DNA from 2 places in the Neptunomonas phycophila genome. Region 2 is predicted to be linked to the other one. Evidence: predicted binding sites of a transcription regulator. Region 2 holds the regulator's gene; the other holds the start of a gene.

Region 1 (10,590 bases), 1.8 Mb from region 2:
AGTGACAGAACTGCATGCATCAGGTGAACTTGAAACAATGGTCAAAGCAGCGGCTGAGTCTGACGAGACACCTGCTGAATAAGCCATTATGTCAATTGTTCGTCATTAAAGTTTTATGAACAAACCTTACAATGCGGGTTTGTTAAGTTTTACCTAACGATAGATAAAAACGGAGAAAATCATGGGTGTATTAGTAGGAAAGCAAGCGCCGGACTTTACAGCGGCAGCAGTACTTGGCACTGGTGAAATTGTAGATGCATACAACTTGAAAGAAGCAATCAAAGGGAAGTACGGTTTAGTTTTCTTTTACCCGTTAGACTTCACATTCGTTTGCCCATCTGAGTTGATCGCATTAGATAAGCGTATGAGCGCATTTGAAGAGCGTGGCGTAGAAGTTATCGGTGTTTCTATCGATTCTCAATTTACTCACAACGCGTGGCGTAACACACCTGTTAACTCGGGTGGTATTGGTCCAGTTAAATACACATTAGTTGCCGACACAAAGCACGAAATCTGCAAAGCGTACGATGTTGAAGCTGAAGGTGGTGTTGCTTTCCGTGGTGCTTTCATTATCGACAAAGAAGGTAATGTACGTTCGCAAATCGTTAATGATTTACCACTAGGTCGTAACATGGAAGAGTTGATCCGTTTATTTGACGCGCTTCAATTCCATGAAGAGCATGGCGAAGTTTGCCCAGCTGGTTGGAATAAAGGTGATAAAGGTATGCAAGCGTCTACTGACGGCGTAGCTAAATACCTTTCAGAGTCGTCTGACAAGCTGTAATTAGTTCTTTTTGAATATAAAACCCGTATTTAATGATACGGGTTTTTTTTTGTTCATTTTTTCTGGTGTAATATAGCCTGCAGTTAATCACATGGATCAATTCCGAACCGGAATTTATGAGGAAGTAAAGAATGAGTAAAGCCAGTCAATTTAAGATGTTATCTGTATTGGGTGTGGCAGCATTGGTTGTGGGTTGTGCAGAAGTGCCTTCAGCTAAGTGGGAGCAGAGTACACCTTTTTGTGTTGCCGCAGGTGCATTGGCTGGTGGCGCTGTTGCTCAAGCTGCTGATAATCAGGGTGCCGCAGGTGCTTTGGTCGGTGCTGGAGTGGCATATTTGATCTGTCACAAAGAGCCTGTCTGTGAGGCAAATGAAATTAAAACGGGCAAAGGTTGTGAGCTGGATAGCGACCAAGATGGTATTGTGAACCGAGCTGATCAGTGCCCCGGTACACCTGCGCGCGCTCCGGTTGATGGGCGTGGTTGCCAACTCGATTCAGATGCCGACGGTGTTGTGAATGTTTTGGATCAGTGTCCAGAAACACCAGCAGGGGTTGAAGTAGACCCAGCGGGTTGCCCAGCAGATGAAGATCTTGATGGCGTGGCTAATGCAAACGATATCTGCCCGGCAACACCGGTTGGTGTATCGGTTGATCTTTCTGGCTGTCCTGCTGTCGATAAGTTGTCGTTAGAGGGTGTTAACTTCGAATATAAATCAAGCCGTTTAACGTCTGCAGCTAAAGCTATCTTGGATAACGTCGCTGAGGTGTTGAGCGCAAGCAGCAGTAAATTTACAGTTGAAGGGCATACGGACTCCGTAGGATCGGCTTCCTATAACAAGAACCTGTCTCAAGCACGTGCAGATTCTGTCATGGCTTATTTGGCGTCTAAGGGAATATCAACTGAGCGTATGAACGCTATCGGTTATGGTGAAAGTAGTCCTGTCGCAACAAATGATACTGAAGCAGGGCGGGCGGTTAATCGCCGAGTTGCACTGGTTCCTGTCATTTAATGCTATGAGCGAGTGAATAAAAAAGGCAGCGAGAGCTGCCTTTTTTATGAGGAATTACGGTTTCGTTTAATCGTGCTCTTGTAAGTCTAAGACCATGTCCCAACCACCTAAATCTTTCCAGCGGTTGATAATGCCACAAAATAGCTCAGCTGTTTTTTCCGTATCATACAGCGCGGAATGGGCTTGTTTTCCATCAAACGGTATACCGGCAACATCACACGCTTTGGCTAACACCGTCTGTCCGTAAGCTAGGCCAGCTAATGTGGCTGTGTCAAATGATGAAAAAGGGTGGAAGGGGTTGCGCTTTATATCACTGCGCGCAGCAGCTTCGTTGACAAAGCCTTGGTCGAATGATGCATTGTGACCAACCAAAATAGCGCGCTTACAGCCATGTGCTTTTACTGCTTTGCGGATTGGTTTAAAGATGAGCTCAAGGGCTTCTAATTCAGAAATCGCTTCTCTTTCCGGTGAAAAAGGGTCGATTCCCGTAAAATCGAGAGCGGCCTGCTCTAGGTTGGCACCTTCGAAGGGGGCAACTTCAGCAACAAAGCTTTGGTCGACAATTAAATAGCCTTGTTCGTCCATGGTTAATGTGACAGCGGCAATCTCAAGTAGCGCATCGGTTTTTGCGTTAAAACCAGCTGTTTCAACGTCAATGACAACAGGTAGGTAGCCACGGAAGCGTTCTGCCATTAATTGAGCGGATGAGCGATGATTCAAGAGAATTCCTTACTAGGCTGCTTGTAATATAGAGGGTTAGCCGACATTCTATCAGCCGTGATAGGTAAGGCCAAACACAGAAAAAGGGTTGGCTTTGCCTGTGTCTATCAATTTCACTGGTTAAGCTGTGTTTCTTTAGGCCGATAGCGTAAACATACCGTAAATTTTTGTGAGTCGTAAATTGTTAATATGATACAAATAATCCGTTTAGCCTTAGTAAGCTGGGCCGTGTTAAGTGCTCCTTTTGTAATGGCGGTAACTTTTATGGCCAGTATTGATCAGTCGGTATGGGATGTAGAAACATCAAAATTTTACTGCCGCCTATCACAAGAGGTGCCAACCTTTGGTCGTGGAAGTTTTTTTCATGAAGCCGGTGAAAAGGCGGTGTTTGAGTTGTCGCCCACGCAAAAAGGCAGCTTTTCTGGTGACGTGCGTTTAGTGGCCGAAGCATCACCGTGGCAGCCCGGGTTGGCGCCAAAGTATATTGCTCAATTATCGGTACCGGCAGCTTCTTCACCAGATCAAATCAAGCCATTAATGGTTAGCGAGCAATATGCCGGTGAAATGCTAGTATCGTTATTTCAAGGCATGTCGCCTACCTTCACAATGTCGAATTGGTTAGGGAGCGGTGAGCGAGCAAGAGTCGCGCTGTCGGCCGCTAATTTTCAAAAGTCTTACAGTGATTACATAGCATGCGTTGATGAGCTGTTGCCTGTGAATTATCGGCAAGTTGCTCGCACCGCCGTATTGTACCCGCCTGCTCAATGGCGCTTGTCAGACGCCAGTAAGGATCGCTTAGATCTTATTATTGAGTACGTTAAAACAGATCCTAAGGTGAAAGAGTTATATGTTGATGGGCATTCTGATAATGCGGGAAGGCGTTTATTAAATCGGGATCTATCTAAACAGCGTGCGGAAGACATAACGCGTTATCTCGTTGCTAATGGGATTAGTGAGGAGATGATTACCACTCGTTACCACGGAGAGCGGTATCCAGCGGTTCCCAATAACTCCAAAGCTAACCGTGCTCGCAACCGTCGCGCGACCATCAGGCTTGAGCGGGAGTGATGCAGTAATTCGTTTCTTTCGGTGTTATAATCTCGCGTTTGGTATGACTTTAAAAGTAGGCTGCATAGCGGCCATATTTCAGTGGAGCAAATGAATGTCCGATATTAAAAAGGTAGTACTGGCCTATTCAGGTGGATTGGATACATCTGTTATCGTCCGCTGGCTGCAGGAAACCTATAACTGTGAAGTAGTGACTTTCACAGCTGACCTGGGGCAGGGCGAAGAAGTGGAACCCGCGCGAGCAAAAGCTGCAGCCCTAGGTGTTAAAGAGATTTACATCGAAGATCTGCGTGAAGAGTTTGTACGTGACTTTGTTTTCCCAATGTTCCGTGCCAACACTATTTATGAAGGAGAGTACCTCCTCGGTACATCCATCGCACGCCCTCTAATTGCCAAGCGTCTAGTTGAGATTGCAAACGAAACGGGTGCGGATGCTATATCTCACGGTGCAACGGGCAAAGGTAATGACCAAGTTCGTTTCGAAATGGGTGCGTATGCACTAAAGCCAGGCGTTCATGTTATCGCCCCTTGGCGTGAATGGGATCTAACGTCTCGCGAAACCTTGATGGCTTATTGCGCTGAGCATGATATTCCGGTTGATTTCTCGGGCAAAAAGAAAAAGTCTCCATACTCAATGGATGCTAACTTATTGCATATCTCTTATGAAGGCGGTTTGTTAGAAGATCCATGGTCTGAAGCAGAAGAAGATATGTGGCGTTGGTCGGTTTCTCCTGAAGCTGCACCGAATGAGCCAACATACCTAGAGCTGACATATAAGAACGGTGATATTGTTGCAATTGATGGTGAAGAGCTATCTCCAGCAACGGTTCTTGAAACACTGAACAAAGTCGGTGGAGCGAATGGTATTGGTCGCCTAGATATAGTTGAAAACCGTTTTGTCGGCATGAAAGCCCGTGGCTGCTACGAAACACCGGGCGGTACTATTATGATGCGTGCTCATCGAGCTATTGAATCTATTACGCTAGACCGTGAAGCGGCGCATTTGAAAGATAGCATGATGCCGAAGTACGCTGAGCTGATTTATAACGGATTCTGGTGGTCAGAAGAACGTAAAATGATGCAGCAAATGATCGACTATAGCCAGCGCCATGTAAATGGTGACGTACGCGTTAAGTTGTACAAAGGTAATGTCTCTGTGGTGGGACGTCGTTCAAATGACAGCTTGTTTGATGAATCGATTGCAACATTTGAAGATGATGCAGGCTCTTACGATCAAAAAGATGCTGAAGGTTTTATCAAACTGAATGCATTACGCATGCGTATCGCTGCAAGCAAAGGTCGTGATTTGTTAAAAGACTAACAGCGACTGTCTCTTTTAAAGCCCGCTAATATGCGGGCTTTTTTGTATAAATGGATTTTTTCTAATAGTCTGAAGACAGTTTCGGTAGTAAGAAGTCCATAATGCCTAAAAACGTGTCGAGTAGTTCAGCGTTAATCGTTGATTCACAGTTGGGTGAAATCAGTCATCACCGAGAGATAGTGGGGGCGCTATCATTCGATAAAATTGATGTCGCTTCGTCTGTTAACATGGCGCTGTCTTATTTGCGCAGTGTTCGCTATGACTTATTGCTGGTTTCATATGATCTGGGTAAGGGGCAAAAAAATGGGCTTCAGGTCATCCAGGAAGCCTTGGCCGAGCACTTGCCTTTACATCGTACTGTTACCGTGTTGCTCACTAACCCCGATGTTTCATTACTGGTGGGGTCCTTGAGTGCCGCTCCTGATATTTATTTGGCTAAGCCGCTATCCCGAGATCGATTGGCTCCGCGTTTAGAAAAAGTTCAACGTGTAAAGCGGGCTGTGTACCGGGTTGAAGAAGCAATGGATCAGCAGGAGTGGAATAAAGCCCTGATTTATTGTGAGAAGCTCGCGAGTTTTTATCCTGCTTTGGCTAGTTACTTAAATCGTATGTCAGGGATTTGCTTTTTAGCCTTGCAGGACTATAGCCAAGCAGAGAAGGTCTTTAAAAAGGTGGTCTCAACGCGTCGGCAAAACTGGGCTAAATTGGGGTTAGGTATTACATTTTTTTCCCAAGGCAAATACCAAGATTCACAGCAATGCTTGCAAGATATTATTGATCATCAAATAGTATCCATTGATGCCTACAAGTGCCTTGCGCAAAGCTTTCAGGTGGCGGGCCAATCAGGGGTGGCTATTACGACCATGAGAAAAGCAGTGATGATGCAGCCTACCGTTCCGCAATCCCATGCGGCTTTGGGCAATATTGCCGCTTTTTTTGCCGAGTGGGCTTTGGCCGTGGAAGCCTTTCAAAGCACAATGGACTTCTCGCGATACACAGGCTTACAAAGCCCAGAATACTATTTTGCTTATGTTCGTGCTTTGTTAGCTCGCTTTGCCGATGGCCAGATATCAGCAGAGGAAATGGAAGTTAAAGCGCTACGTGCATTGGAATCCGTATCGAATGATTTTGATGCGGTTTCCATTGAATGTCGTGTGCATGTTTTAGGTTTCTGGCTTAATTGGAACCAAGAGAAACAATCGTTAGCCTTAGCGCACTTATCGCAAGCACATGAGATTTTTTTGGCAATGCCTTTGGATGACCAGTGGCTTTGGTTGGACTGGCTAGAAGAAGCGCTGGAATGCGCTGCTAATGCTACGCAGCTGACCTCGCCGCGAGAGATGATGGTTAAAACGCGCATTAAGGATAGCTGGGTCGATTTGTTATTGGTGGGGATACACAAGCTTAATTCAAAAGATTACTCACAAGCTCAAGTTATGTTAACGGAGTCATTTCGCTTGCAGCCTGCGTCTGTGGCCACTGCGTTGGCCACAGCTCAGTTATTGATTACAATTAAAGTTAAAAATGTGCAAGATTGCACCCTTAGTAATCAACAAATCGCCCATGTGTTAAATGGATTAGTGGCTCAGGAATTTGGCCTGTTAACGCAACGACAAGCGCAACAAAAAGCAAAATTGATACCGCGTTTGTATGAGCTGTTAGAGTAGTTCGTCTTCATCTGAGAGGATGGATGTCTCGCTGATGTCATCAAAAGCCTCTTCTGGTACATCGCCTCTTATCAGGCCGCGAGCTAGTTTCCGTGTTAATAACTTGCCTTGAGCACCATCCGGTAAATCTGTGAATATGATCACATTTTTATCAATAAGTAGCTCAATTAAGTCTTCTATGATTCGAGAGATTGCCTTGTCAGACTGATCTAAATAAGCATCAGGAGAAAAGTTCTCGTCATTTACAGAAAGGAAGTCGCGAACATCGGGGTTGGACATGTCGACCTTTTCTGCGCCATCTTGGTAAGTCTCTGATAAACCAGTGATCCTACCCTCAGAGTTCCGTAGTGCGTATAGCATGAATCAATCATCTTTCAGTTAATAATATACATGTTAGTATGTAGCCCTAATTAGAGTTTGGTCAAGAAAATGGATACTGTGCAAGACTCATTATTAAATTGTTTAGTCCACCTCACCCAGCAAAATCATAGACCTTTATCCGCTGAAGTGCTGCGTGATGGCTTACCGTTAGAAAATAATAAACTGACGCCCAAATTGTTTGTACGAGCAGCAAAGCGAGCCGGGTTTAAATCGCGAGTGGATAAGCGTGACCTGCAAAGTATCGCGCCGCTGACTTTGCCGGTCGTGCTGTTGTTAAAAAACGATGAAGCCTGCATTCTTCAGGAGCTGGATAAAGAGGGCGGTAAAGCTGTCATTATTCAGCCTGAAAGTGGCGGGGCTCACCAAGTCGCCCTTGACGAGCTTGCTGAGCAATATTCCGGCTATGCTATTTTTGTGAGGATGGAATACCGTTTTGCCGATCAGGTTTCTCGAGTACTGGATCAACGGGAAGGTCATTGGTTTTGGGGAACTATTTGGCGGTCTGCAAAAATATACCGTGACGTGTTGATTGCTTCCTTCCTGATCAACCTATTCGTGCTTGCTAATCCGTTGTTCGTCATGAACGTTTATGACCGGGTAGTACCTAATTCGGCGTTAGAAACGTTGTGGGTGCTAGCTATAGGCGTGATGATTGTCTATCTGTTTGATTTTGGGCTTAAAATGCTGCGCGCTTACTTTATTGAAATAGCGGGCAAAAAAGCTGATATTTTACTATCGTCCTTACTTTTCGAAAAAATTATGGCGTTGCATTACTCCGCAATGCCTACCTCGGTCGGTGGCTTTAGTAGCAACTTACGAGAGTTTGAAAGTATCCGGACTTTCTTAAGCTCCACAACCAATACGATCATTATTGATATTCCTTTCGCCATTATCTTCCTAATTGTCATCGGGCTTATTGGTGGGCCGTTAGTGGTTGTTCCATTGGTTGGGATTCCTATTATTGTCATTTACTCCTTAGTGGTGGCGCGGAAGCTTAAATCCGTTGTAGAAAAAACATTCGCAGCTAGTGCGAAAAAGAACGCTACACTTATTGAGTGTTTAACCGCTATGGAGACGGTTAAAACTCAGCGCGCAGCCTCGTCGCTGCAGCTGCAGTGGGAACAAGCGGTAGGTTATATTTCGCATTGGGGATTGAAGGCCAAGATGTTGTCTTCCTCCGTGATGAATTTTGCAGGCTTTGTTACACAGGTATGCTCAGTAGCGTTGGTTATGACCGGCGTATATTTGATCGCAGAGCGTGAAATTACTATGGGGGCTTTGATAGCCTGCGTGATTTTATCTGGGCGTGTTTTGCAGCCGATGGCTCAAGTTGCTGGCTTAGTGACGAATTTCCATCAGTCTAAAGCCGCGTTAGAAGCGTTAGATCAAATTATGCAGTTACCTGATGAGCGTGAAGCTGGTCGTCAATATGTTCATCGCCCGGAACTATCAGGCAAGCTGGAATTTAAAGACGTTCAGTTCAAATACCCTAGTAGTGAACAAGCGTCTATCGAAAAGGTGTCTTTTAAGGTTAACGCCGGTGAGAAAATTGCGTTGATTGGTCGCATCGGCTCTGGCAAGTCGACTATCGAAAAACTCCTGATGGGGTTGTATCGTCCGGATCAAGGATCTGTGCGGATTGATGATATCGATATCAACCAGATTGATCCGGTCGATTTACGTCGAAATATTGGCTACGTGCCTCAGGATATCATGCTTTTTAGTGGCTCTGTGCGAGACAATATCGTGATGGGCTCGCCAGAAGTAGATGATGAACGACTTATCCAAGCAGCGCGTATAGCCGGAGTGGATAACTTTGTTAACCGTCACCCTCATGGCTTTGATATGCAAGTGGGTGAGCGTGGTAGTTTACTGTCCGGTGGTCAGCGTCAAGCGGTTGCCATAGCGCGTGGGTTGATTCATGAGCCTAATATTTTGATATTAGATGAGCCCACAAATTCTATGGATAACTCCACCGAAGATTTTATTCGCAAGCAACTAACACAATACAGCAAAGATAAGACGCTGGTGCTTGTTACACACAAAATGTCTCTCTTATCGCTAGTGGAGCGAATAGTCGTTATTGATGGTGGTTTTGTGGTAGCGGATGGCCCTAAAGCGGTTGTCTTGGATGCCCTTAAACAAGGTCGTTTGCATATTCAGCGTTAAGGTTGAAAGTGATTATGAGTGAAGATCAAAAGGTTGCTAAGGACGACTTGACTTATATGTCGAGTGTCAGTGAAGCCATTTTAGAGCAAACCCCAAAAGGGGCTCAGGTGCTTTTGTGGGCATTTTTTGCATTTATTATCATTGCCATTATTTGGGCTAATTGGGCAACTTTAGATGAAGTTAGTCGCGGTGAGGGTGAAATTATCCCGTCGCAACAGCTTCAAGTTGTTCAGAACTTAGAGGGCGGTATTGTTTCCCAAATCCTTGTTAAAGAAGGGGATTTGGTTGAGAAAGGCCAAGTCCTATTACGAATTGATGACACACGTTTTGCGAGTACTTTCAAAGAAAGTCGTGTTCGCCAGTTAGAGCTGCTCGCAAAAGCGGCACGCTTACGAGCTGAAGCTAACAGCGAGGCTTTTGTTCCGCCTGATGATTTTCCGCAAGAGTATCAATCGTTGTTAGATCAAGAACAAACCTTGTACATGGCTCGTCGACAAGAGCTGGGCAATACATTGGATATCCTTGGTCAACAAACCACCCAGAAAAAGCAAGAACTACGCGAAGCGCAGTCTAAACAAACACAATTGCAACGTAGCTATAACCTGCTCAATAAAGAACTCCGAATTACCCAGCCACTCGTTGCTGAAGGTGTGATTTCCGAAGTAGAGTTTCTTCGTTTACAGCGTCAGGTCAATGACTTGGCAGGAGAAAGAGAAGGTGTTCGTTTGAGTATCCCTCGCATCGAGTCGGCACTTAAAGAAACAGAGCAAAAGTTATCGGAAGCTCAATTCCAATTTGTTAGTTTGGCGCGAGCTGAGCTCAACGAGACGTTATCTGAAGCGGCGCGAATTAAAGAAACGTTGGAAGGCATGCAAGACCGAATAACCCGAACAGAGGTGAGATCTCCTGTGAAAGGTACGGTTAAACAGCTATTGGTCAATACAATCGACGGAGTTGTGCAGCCTGGGGATGAAATTATAAATATTGTCCCGTGGGAAGACACCTTGTTAGTTGAAGCCAAAATTAGACCTTCTGATATCGCTCAGGTAAGACCCGGTCAAAAAGCGATAGTAAAAGTATCCGCTTATGATTTTAGTATTTATGGTGGTGCAGAAGCCCAAGTAACCTTCGTCTCGCCAAGTACCGTGCTCGATGAAGAACAAGAGCCGCACTACATAGTGAGGTTAAAAACGGATTCTCCTTTTATCGAATCAGACGGTACTCAACTGCCACTAATGAGTGGTATGACGGTGTCTGTCGATATCCTTACGGGTGAGAAAACGGTAATGGATTACATATTAAAGCCAATTCTTAAGGCAAAACAAAAAGCATTAACTGAGCGTTAAGTCCATAAGGTTATCCTGTGCGCGGCCGACGTATTACTGAGTAATGAACTATATTGTTATCTAGTCTATGTTTAAAGTTGGTCTACATGGTCTTTTTGTGTGCGAATGGATACAAAAAGCGTTA
Region 2 (10,590 bases):
TTTGAAGCAGCTCCCACCACAATCAAACGATCGTCCTTAGCGACTAGGTCATGAATCCGCTTTCGAAAAAAGCCTGAATCATCAACAATTAAAACCCTGATTGGCTGCATTTAGATTCCCGCCAATACTGAGTTAGGTAGACGCGTAATTTTTAAGCAGATTAGGTATATCAATAATTAATGCGATACGCCCATCGCCCGTTATAGTCGCACCAGACAATCCAGGGGTACCATGCAGTATCGAACCTAGCGGCTTAATTACCACTTCTTCCTGCCCCACTAACTGGTCCACTACAAATCCAACACGCATTGTACCTACCGTTACGATAACCACATGGCCTTGCTCAGGTAGATCAGTAGACTCTTGCCCCTCAACTAGCCAACGCTTCATATGGAATAGCGGTAATGCCTGGTCGCGCACGATAATAACTTGCTGCCCATCAACAACGTTTGTTTTACGCAAATCGAGATTGAAGATTTCATTCACATTGACCAACGGTAAAGCGAATGCTTGATCTTCCAAAATAACCATTAGGGTCGGCATAATCGCCAAGGTTAATGGCACTTGAATAGCTATGCGCGTCCCTTGATTAATGACAGAGTCTATATTTAACGTACCATTAAGCTGGGTAATTTTGGTTTTCACCACGTCCATACCCACGCCTCGGCCTGACACGTCAGAGACTTCTGTTTTGGTTGAAAACCCTGCTTGGAAAATCAAGTTGAAGCATTCTTGATCAGACAGTCTGTTAGCAGCTTCTTGATCCAGCACACCACGACTAACAGCAATTTTACGCAGTTTTTCGGGGTCCATGCCGGCACCATCATCTTGAATAACTAACAAGATGTGATCGCCTTCCTGCTCCGCAGAGAGCAATACGTGACCTTCACGCGGTTTCCCTACACCTTCACGCACTTCTGGCGCTTCGATACCGTGATCGACGGAGTTACGCACTAAGTGAATCAGCGGATCAGCTAACGCTTCCACCAAGTTTTTATCTAAATCGGTTTCTTCACCTCGCAGCTCAAGACGAATTTCCTTCTTCAAACTACGGGATAGGTCTCGAATCAAGCGCGGGAAGCGACCAAAGACCTTTTTCACCGGCTGCATACGTGTTTTCATCACTGACATTTGTAAGTCAGCTGTAACCATATCCAGTGTGCCTAAGGCTTTTGCCATTTCTTCATCTTCGCGTGATGCGCCTAAACGCACCAAACGGTTACGCACTAATACTAGCTCACCGACCATGTTCATAATTTTATCAAGCAAGCGCGTATCGACTCGCACATTACTCTCGGGAGGGGGAGCTTTTTGATTGTTTTTCTGCGGTGCAGGAGCCGAAGCCGTGCTCACCGGCAAACTTGGTTCGCTTGATTCTGTAGGTTGCGCTGGCGCTTCCTCACTAGGCGCTTCACTTTGAGCAAAAGCGCCTTGACCTTGAGCTTGGAGATCATCTAACAAGCTTTCGAATTCATCATCGGTAATCAAATCAGAACTGGCTGATTCGCTAACTTGAGGGACGGATGTATCGTTTTCCATACCGGGAGCTCCGTTTTCGCCATGCAGCTCGTTCAACAGAGACTCGAACTCATCTTCAGTGATCAAATCATCACTAACAGGCTGCTCTTGTAGGGGTGCTACATCATTGAGCAGCATATCGAATTCATCATCAGCCGAGCCGGCAGCCGGTTTCGCTACAGGTGCTGGCGTAGCTTTCGGTGCAGCAACCGGAGCGGGTTCAGATACAGATTCTATAGGCTGGGAAGGCGCCGCTGGGGCCGCTTTACCGGCCGCATCAGGTACACGCCCCTCACAGTAAGCTTGCAAAGCACTCAATAGCGAGGGTGACGCTGGCGATGGGGACTGGCCACCCCTTACATCATCAAACATGCTGTTGAGCGTATCCAATGACTGCAAAACGACATCCATTAAATCAGATGTGATTTTTACTTCACCATTGCGCAGCAAATCAAACAGGTTTTCTGCTTTGTGGCAACACTCAACCATGGCCTCTAACTGCAAGAAGCCTGCGCCGCCTTTTACGGTATGAAATCCTCGAAATATGGCATTTAGTAAATCTTTGTCGTCTGGGCTTTTCTCAAGATCTACCAATTGCTCTGATAGCAACTCGAGAATTTCTCCCGCCTCAACAAGAAAGTCTTCAAGAATTTCGTTATCTACATCCAAACCCATAGGAAGCTCCTAATCAAAAACCTAAGCTCGATAGCAGATCGTCAACATCGTCTTGACAGGTAGCAACGTCAGGATTTCTTCCTGCTAGTTGTGGACCTTCTGCTGCAATCGGGTCTTTTTTATTGTGAACTTGCTCTTTAGCTAAGGATTCAACACCGCTAATGCTTTCGACTTTAGAGGCCATCTCTACTAAATGAACAAGGCTGGCTTCCAATTGGGTTACCAGCGTTATTACTTTTCTGATCAACTGTCCAGATAGATCCTGCGAGCTCTGGGCAACCAGTATTTCGGTTAATTGTTCTCGCATTTCTGAAACAGTATCGGCTGATTCTTGCTCTAACTGACAGGTTCTATCGTACACACCTCGAAGACCTTCATACTCACCTTCTAGCTGACCTACGAGAGACAAAAGGTTTTTAAATCTGTCAGTCTGATCATCCATCCTGGAAACCAACAATAGAGACTTATCGACTCTATCCATGGTTTCATGAGCCGTTTTTTCTGTCAGCTCAATGACATAATTAAGGCGCTCAGTCGCATCTTCCATGATGGGAATAGAACCACCAGGGTCAATGTTACTGAATTGTTCGACATCCACTGAGGCCGAAAAAGACTTGATCGCCTCATGCAAACCTCGCGTTAAGTGGCCTACTTCATTGTAAAAGGCATGATGGCGGAACTCTTGAAGCTCTTGGATAATGTTCATAGCCGAGCTTAAGTCACCCTGCTGAGTGGCCAGCATAAGCTCCTCAGCCTTGGCGCGAAGCCCATCTTCAAAGTTACCCAGACCTATTGAAATATCTGATTCGGACATAGTGCTAACTACCTTTGGTCTGCTTAACCATCAATACGCTGGAAGATTTTTTCGAGTTTTTCTTTCAGCACAGCGGCCGTAAATGGTTTAACAACATAACCATTAACGCCAGCCTGAGCAGCTGCAATTATTTGCTCGCGCTTGGCTTCCGCAGTTACCATCAAGATGGGTATTGATTTTAGGTTAGGATCAGCACGGACTACTTTAACGAGATCGATTCCCGTCATGCCTGGCATGTTCCAATCGGTCACTAGAAATTGAATGCCGCCTTGCTGAAGAATAGGCAGGGCCGTTTTACCGTCGTCTGCTTCAACAACATTGTTGAAACCAAGATCGCGCAGTAAGTTTTTAATAATACGTCTCATTGTAGAGAAATCATCTACTACAAGAATCTTAATGTCTTTTTTCAAGACAACATCCCCCAAATTCAGAAATACACACTAGCAAAAAACTAAATGTGACATTAGCCTGACTAAAATCTAGACCAGTTTTCTGGAAAATGGCTACTCAGAGATAAGATTTATTGCCAATCTCTGAGTCGACCACGTAATCGGTGGGCTGCTTGACTGTGAATTTGACTCACGCGGGACTCGCTTACGCCTAAAACTTCACCTATTTCTTTTAAGTTAAGTTCTTCGTCGTAGTAGAGCGCTAAGACCAGTTTTTCTCGCTCCGGCAATGTCGTGATCGCATTAGCCAGGGCGCTTTTGAAAGCATTTTTCTCACCATGGATGCTAGGCCCAAGGTCATCCCCTGTTACTTGCTGTCCTGGTGTATCTTCACCGTCTGAACTAGTGAGCTCTTCAAAACTGAATAACCGGCTTTCCACAGAGTCTTTCAACAGATCATGATACTCAGCCACACTAATATCCATTTCGGCCGCTATTTCAGAATCTGAAGCATCTCTTCCGGTTTCTCCTTCAATTTTTTTGATAGCTTCGTTTATTCGGCGACCATTACGGTGAACAGAACGAGGAGTCCAGTCGCCACGACGTACCTCATCGATAATAGAACCACGTATGCGGATACCCGCATAGGTCTCAAAACTTGCACCTTTGGTGGCATCATATTTTTTGGCTGCCTCCAGCAAACCAATCATACCTGCCTGTATTAGGTCATCTAACAGTACGCTCGCAGGCATACGCCCCATTAAATGGTGAGCAATACGCTTAACTAACGGCGCATACTGTTGAATTAAATCATTGCTAGACGCTGTATCTTGCGGGTTGTACATGGAGCCCCTTCCAGACCCGAAAATTAAACACCCTGAACCAATTGTTCAACAAAGAATTCCAAATGGCCTCTCGGCATACTTTGCACTGGCCAACTGTCAACTCGGGTAGCTAACTGTTTATAGGCCAATGCGGCTTTACTCTTTGGAAACGCTTTAAGTACAGGTACTTGTCGCTGTACTGATTTGCGAACGTTCTCATCATAAGGTATTGAGCCGACGTATTGAAGTGTTACATCAAGGAACCGGTCAGTTACTGTAAGTAACTTGTTAAACATGCTCCTACCTTCGGTATCGGTGTATACCATGTTCGCTAAAACTCTAAAGCGCGTCATACGATAATCGCGATTGAGTAGTTTAATCAAGGCATATGCATCAGTAATTGACGTTGGTTCATCGCAAACAACAACAAGTACCTCTTGTGCCGCCCTAACAAAGCTTACCACTGAATCAGATATACCGGCCGCTGTATCAATGATCAACACATCCATTTCATCGGCAACATCATTAAATGCATAGATCAATTCAGCATGCTCGTGAGCACTTAATGAAGTCATGGCTTGTGTACCAGAACTGGCAGGCACGATCCGAACATTGTCGTTTACGTCTAACATCACATCCGTCAAACGGCACTCACCTGCCAACACATCACTAATGTTACGCTTAGGCCTTAGCCCTAACATTATATCGACATTGGCTAGACCTAAATCAGCATCCATCAGCACAGCTTTGCGACCCATCTCGCCCAAGGCTAATGACAAGTTCACTGATACGTTGGTTTTACCAACGCCGCCTTTACCGCCAGTGACGGCTATGACTTTTACAGGGTGGTGACTATTCATGTGCACATCTACTTCAACTTGCGGAAGGAAGGGCGGAACTGCCCGGCGCACTGCGCTGGCGTTCTCGTTCCAGCGCTTTTTGAGCGGTAACAACAGCACGACTAACGAGATCATTGCGCTGTGCAACTTCTATGTCATCGGGTACTTTTTGTCCATCGGTTACATAGGCTATGGGAAGGTTGCGCTCAACAGCCAATGTCAGCGCCTCTCCTAGGCTACCTGATTCATCCAGCTTACTTAACACGCACCCATTTAAACCAATGCTATGATAGTTATCGTACGCATCGTCTAAAACTTGACGCTGACTTGAGCATGACAAGACCAACAACTTTTTCATCCGTACCGACACGCCCTCAAGCATCGCTTTTTGCGCCAAGCTAGGGCCTTCATGCTGGCTCATCCCTGCGGTATCGATTAACACTAAACGCTTCCCGCGCAACGAAGCGAGTACATCCTCTAGCGTGTTCTGTTCATCAACTACCCGTACTGGCACATCCAAAATACGACCAAAGGTCTTTAATTGCTCATGTGCGGCGATACGGTAGCTATCTGTCGTGACCATCGCCAAACCTGAACTACCATGCTGCAATACGTAACGTGCCGCCAGCTTGCCAATAGTGGTTGTTTTGCCCACGCCTGTCGGCCCAACAAAAGCAATCATCCCGCCACGTGATATATAGTCTTCACTCATAACAGGCACAGACTCTGTCAGCCGAGACAATGCTGAGCGCCATGCTTTTGATAACTCTAGATTAGGGTCTACTGAGTGGATTAAATGCTCGGTTAATTTTGCACCTAACCCGACACGTTCAAATCGCTTGGCTAGCTTCCCTTCAATGCTATTAGGATTGGAATGATTCGCCACATCACTGCGGCTCTTACGCTCTTCAACCCATACTTTGCGGGAAGAAATTTGCATTTGCTGCTCTAAAAGGGCTTTAAGTTGTTTGATCTCATCTTGCATGGACTCAATAGCAACATGATCTCGGGTAGCTGATAAAGCATCAGGCTTAGTCGTTTCTAAACGCTCATCAGCTAGATCGTCATCTGCCATCCAGTCCAGCGTATCGTTAGGTACCCGCCTATTTATTGCCGGCGTTGCATCTGTGCCTTGCTTAGGTTTTAGCGACTCTAGAATCATTTTAAGATCCTCTTCGTCGTCTGGGTCGATCTGTCGGTTACGGCTACCATGATCGGCCAACGGCTTAGAACCACCAGCACCCTCCTGAGCTTCAGCAATGCGCATACGTGCTCTGCGCAGCTCCTCATCTAGATCAGCGCGAGTTTTAACCGCTTGAACCGCGGCCTGCTCTTCCCGTTCTTTTTTATGGGCTTGCTCACGAGCAAACTCAGCTTGAGCTGCTTCAAACTCATGTTCATGAGCGGCAACTACTTCAACACCACCCGCAACACGGTGATTGGAAACAATGACAGCATCAGGACCGATCTCTTCCCGGGCCCGGCGCATCGCTTGTCTCATATCAGGTGCAAATATTCGTTTAACCTTCATCTCAGTCATCCGTGCTCAGGGTGTCTAATATCATGCTATCGCGCCTGCCCACCAACGGTGGACACAATAGTAATCTTTTTATTCTCTGGTATTTCTTGATAAGAAAGCACATGTATTGTCTGTTCACTATACCTGACAAATTTAGCCATGAGCGGCCTCACCGGTGCAGCAACTAATAAAATCGAAGGCTGCCCCATCATTTCTTGTTTTTGTGCGGCTTCAACCAAAGAGTTTTGTAAACGCTCGGCCATACCCGGCTCCAACGCTAGCCCTTGGTCACTGCCTTGGCTTTGCTGTACCGATCCTAATAACAGCTGTTCTAATTTAGGATCTAACGTTACAACAGGTATTTCTGGTTCTGGACCGTTAATCGTTTGAATAATCAAGCGCGAGACAGCCACACGAACTGATGCCGTCAACGCAACGGGGTCTTGAGTGCGAGTGGCCGCATCAGATAAGGCCTCCGCCACACTGCGAAAGTCTTTCAACGGTACATGCTCCATGAGCAAGTTTTGCAACACTTTCAACAGCACACTAATAGACAGTTTGGTAGGCACAAGGTCTTCAACCAACTTGGGAGACGTTTTTGCCAGCATATCCAACAATTGCTGTACTTCTTCATGCCCTAGCAGCTCATGAGCGTGATTCTGTAAAATTTGGTTTAAGTGTGTTGCTACCACCGTACTGGCATCGACAACGGTATAACCTAATGTTTGAGCATGCTCCCGCTGCCCAGGCTCAATCCACGTTGCTGCTAAACCAAATGCGGGATCCTTTACTTCAACACCTTTCAACGAACCAAACACTTGTCCCGGATTAATCGCTAAATCACGGTCTGGAAAAATATCAGCTTCGCCTGCCACAACGCCCATCAAAGTGATGCGATAAGCTCCAGGCATCAGATCCAAGTTATCGCGAATGTGAACAGAAGGTACTAAAAAACCTAAATCTTGCGACAGCTTTTTGCGCACGCCTTTTATGCGATTAAGTAGTTGTCCACCCTGTAGCTTATCCACCATTGGGATCAAGCGATAACCTACTTCAAGCCCCACCATATCCACGGGCATTACATCTGACCAGTCCAGATCCTTGGCATCATCAGGCGATTCGGAGGCTTTCGGTTCTGATTTCATCTGCTGTTCGACTTCGGCTTTTACGCGCGCCCGCTCTTTTTGGCGAATCAGGAACCAAGCAGCTCCGCCACAAGCCGCCGCTAATGATAGAAAAGCGACATGCGGCATACCCGGAACCAAACCCATAATCATCATAATAGCGGCCGTTACTATCAAAGCACGAGGTGAACCAAACATCTGACTAATGATTTGCGTACCCATATCATTAGACGAGTTTTGACGCGTCACCATGATGGCGGCAGCCGTGGAGAGTAAAAGCGAAGGAATTTGAGCGACCAAGCCATCACCAATCGTCAACAGCGAGTAATATTCAACAGCGACATCAAAACTTAAGTCATGCTGGATTAAGCCTATTAGCAAGCCGCCTAAAATGTTAATAACCAGAATTAAAATACCTGCGACAGCATCGCCCCGCACAAACTTAGAAGCACCATCCATAGCCCCATAAAAGTCGGCCTCTTGCGTTACATCCTGACGCCGCTGTTTGGCATCTTCTTGATTAATGAGCCCAGCATTCAAATCAGCATCAATCGCCATCTGTTTACCCGGCATAGCATCCAACGTAAAACGCGCACTCACCTCTGAGATACGCCCTGCACCTTTGGTAACAACGACAAAGTTAATAATGACCAGGATAAGAAAGACAACAATACCTACGACATAGTTACCACCGATAACCACAGAGCCAAAGGCTTCGATTACTTTACCGGCAGCGTCGCCCCCTTCATGGCCGTACATGAGTACTACACGTGTCGATGCCACGTTCAGGGCTAGTCGCATTAAAGTAGATAAAAGCAAGATCGTCGGAAAAACTGCAAAATCGAGCGGTCTAAGTGAGTAGACACTGACTAAAAGCACAACGATGGATAATGCAATATTGAATGTGAACAAAACATCCAATAAAAAGGCAGGCATAGGCAGCATGACCATCGCCAAGATGACCAACAAAAACAGCGGTATGCCTAAGTTTCCTTGGCTCAGCCCCCGCATATTTTGCATAACTGCTGTTCTATCCAACCCAACCTCTCGTCAAAAAAATGACACAACAAACACAATAACGTCAAAAAAACATCACAAATACTAAGATTTGCTACTTATCAACAAATAGCTGACATCAACCCAGAATAATTGCAATTTTTGTGCCGTTAATACAACACTATAGCGTCAATATTAGAACAGTTTGCGGATTACGCGAATGTAAAACAGATAGCGATAGGTCGGCGTTACGTAGAGGGAGTTTCTGTACGCAACTCAGGAGGGATAATGAGCTCACGATCAGCGGGACGTACAGGTTTTTCTCCCTCACGCTTCTGGTAGCGCTTGAGCTGGAAGACATAAGCCAATACTTGCGCGACAGCTTTATACAAGCCAGCTGGTATTTCCTGATCCAGTTCTGTATTGAAATAAATAGCTCGCGCCAACGCTGGGGACTCAAGAATAGGTACTTGATATTCATTACCGATTTCTCGGATTTTTAACGCGACAAAATCAGCGCCTTTTGCAACAACAACCGGAGCATTTCGATGATCCGCCATGTATTTAAGCGCTACAGAAAAATGTGTCGGGTTGGTAATAATCACATCCGCTTCGGGAACTTCCTTCATCATCTGACGCTGAGCAATCTCTCGCTGCATCTGACGAATCCGCCCCTTAACCTCTGGCTTACCTTCCGTATTTTTCATTTCATCTTTGACCTCTTGTAAGGTCATTTTTAGCTTTTTGCTGTAATCATGTAACTGAAAAGGAACATCAATAGCTGAGATAATAATCAGGCTAGCGCTCATAATTAAAAAAGCCCAAGCCACCATATCAGTCGCGTGCAATATGGCGGTTCGTATATCTTGCGCACCTAAGCCGTACAATTCCGGTTGCAGCGTCATTAGCACAAATACAGCAAAGGCCATGACGACCAAGAACTTACCAATCGCCTTAATCAGCTCAACTAATGCTTTAACTGAAAACATCCGCTTAATCCCCGCGCCCGGATTAAGCCGACTCAACTTAGGCTGAATAGATTGCCCACTAAAGTTCCAACCACCCAATGCAATGGGAGCGAGCAATGCCGCGGCCAGCACAAAGGCCATAAACCCAGCAACCGATATAGCACCCTCATAAACCGAGGCCGCCAGTTGAATAATCATCATTTGGGGATCAAAAGCCTGCTCGCGGCTAAGCTCAAAGCCTGACATCATCATGCCCGCAATGTGACTAGCGGTGTAGCTACCAAACATCAACATAGCGGCCGCCGCTGCCATAAGCAAAGCGGTAGAGTTCAGTTCCCGCGATCGCGGAATGTCGCCTTTTTCGCGCGCATCCCGCAATCGCTTGGGGGTGGGCTCTTCGGTTTTTTCCTGACCTGTCTCTTCTGCCACGTTATTGCTCCAAGAGGCTCTGAATAACCGCTAACGCATGGTCAGCAATCACTTCAAACTGCCCCAAAAACCCTGACAAGCTCATCCATGTAATGACCAGCCCAAGCGTCATGGTTAATGGAAAACCAATTGCAAAAATATTTAGCTGCGGTGCTGCTTTTGTCATTATGCCAAACGCTAAATTAATAACCAGCAACGAGGTCACCGCAGGTAAAGACATCAACAAAGCAGCAGAGAATAGCCAAGTGCCTGCGGTGGCGATATCCATTAAGCGCAGAGAACTAAAATTTAACACCGCCGCAGGCAGTATTTCAAAGCTCGTCGCGATCACATTAAATATAATGAGATGCCCATCCATTGCCAAAAAAAGCAACGTTACCAGCATAAGGTAAAACTGCCCAAGCACCACCACGGACACACCATTCGCGGGATCTGTCATAGACGCGAAGCCCAAGCCCATTTGGTTAGCAATCAGCTGCCCACCTACAGCGAATA

What was found. The regulator FliA, encoded in region 2, starts transcription of late flagellar genes. The targets are predictions, from matches to a motif close to CTAAAGTTNNNNNNNNNNCNGCCGATA.
Region 1: the regulator FliA is predicted to act here: its motif matches at 2,634-2,660, upstream of BS617_RS10520 (flagellar protein MotY).

What each region holds. Positions count from the first base shown of each region.
Region 1 covers NZ_MRCI01000001.1:2,320,232-2,330,821, reverse strand. Annotated here, with positions in the region: gene grxD (Grx4 family monothiol glutaredoxin) at 1-82, shown strand, start outside; gene BS617_RS10535 (peroxiredoxin) at 182-784, shown strand; gene BS617_RS10530 (OmpA family protein) at 916-1,794, shown strand; gene rnt (ribonuclease T) at 1,861-2,487, opposite strand; gene BS617_RS10520 (flagellar protein MotY) at 2,704-3,582, shown strand; gene BS617_RS10515 (argininosuccinate synthase) at 3,677-4,903, shown strand; gene BS617_RS10510 (response regulator) at 5,005-6,570, shown strand; gene BS617_RS10505 (hypothetical protein) at 6,562-6,930, opposite strand; gene BS617_RS10500 (type I secretion system permease/ATPase) at 7,000-9,120, shown strand; gene BS617_RS10495 (HlyD family type I secretion periplasmic adaptor subunit) at 9,135-10,466, shown strand.
Region 2 covers NZ_MRCI01000001.1:481,347-491,936, reverse strand. Annotated here, with positions in the region: gene BS617_RS02255 (protein-glutamate methylesterase/protein-glutamine glutaminase) at 1-110, opposite strand, end outside; gene BS617_RS02250 (chemotaxis protein CheA) at 133-2,193, opposite strand; gene BS617_RS02245 (protein phosphatase CheZ) at 2,207-3,007, opposite strand; gene cheY (chemotaxis response regulator CheY) at 3,031-3,417, opposite strand; gene BS617_RS02235 (RNA polymerase sigma factor FliA) at 3,528-4,241, opposite strand; gene BS617_RS02230 (MinD/ParA family protein) at 4,265-5,080, opposite strand; gene flhF (flagellar biosynthesis GTPase FlhF) at 5,094-6,590, opposite strand; gene flhA (flagellar biosynthesis protein FlhA) at 6,626-8,722, opposite strand; gene flhB (flagellar biosynthesis protein FlhB) at 8,947-10,095, opposite strand; gene fliR (flagellar biosynthetic protein FliR) at 10,097-10,590, opposite strand, start outside.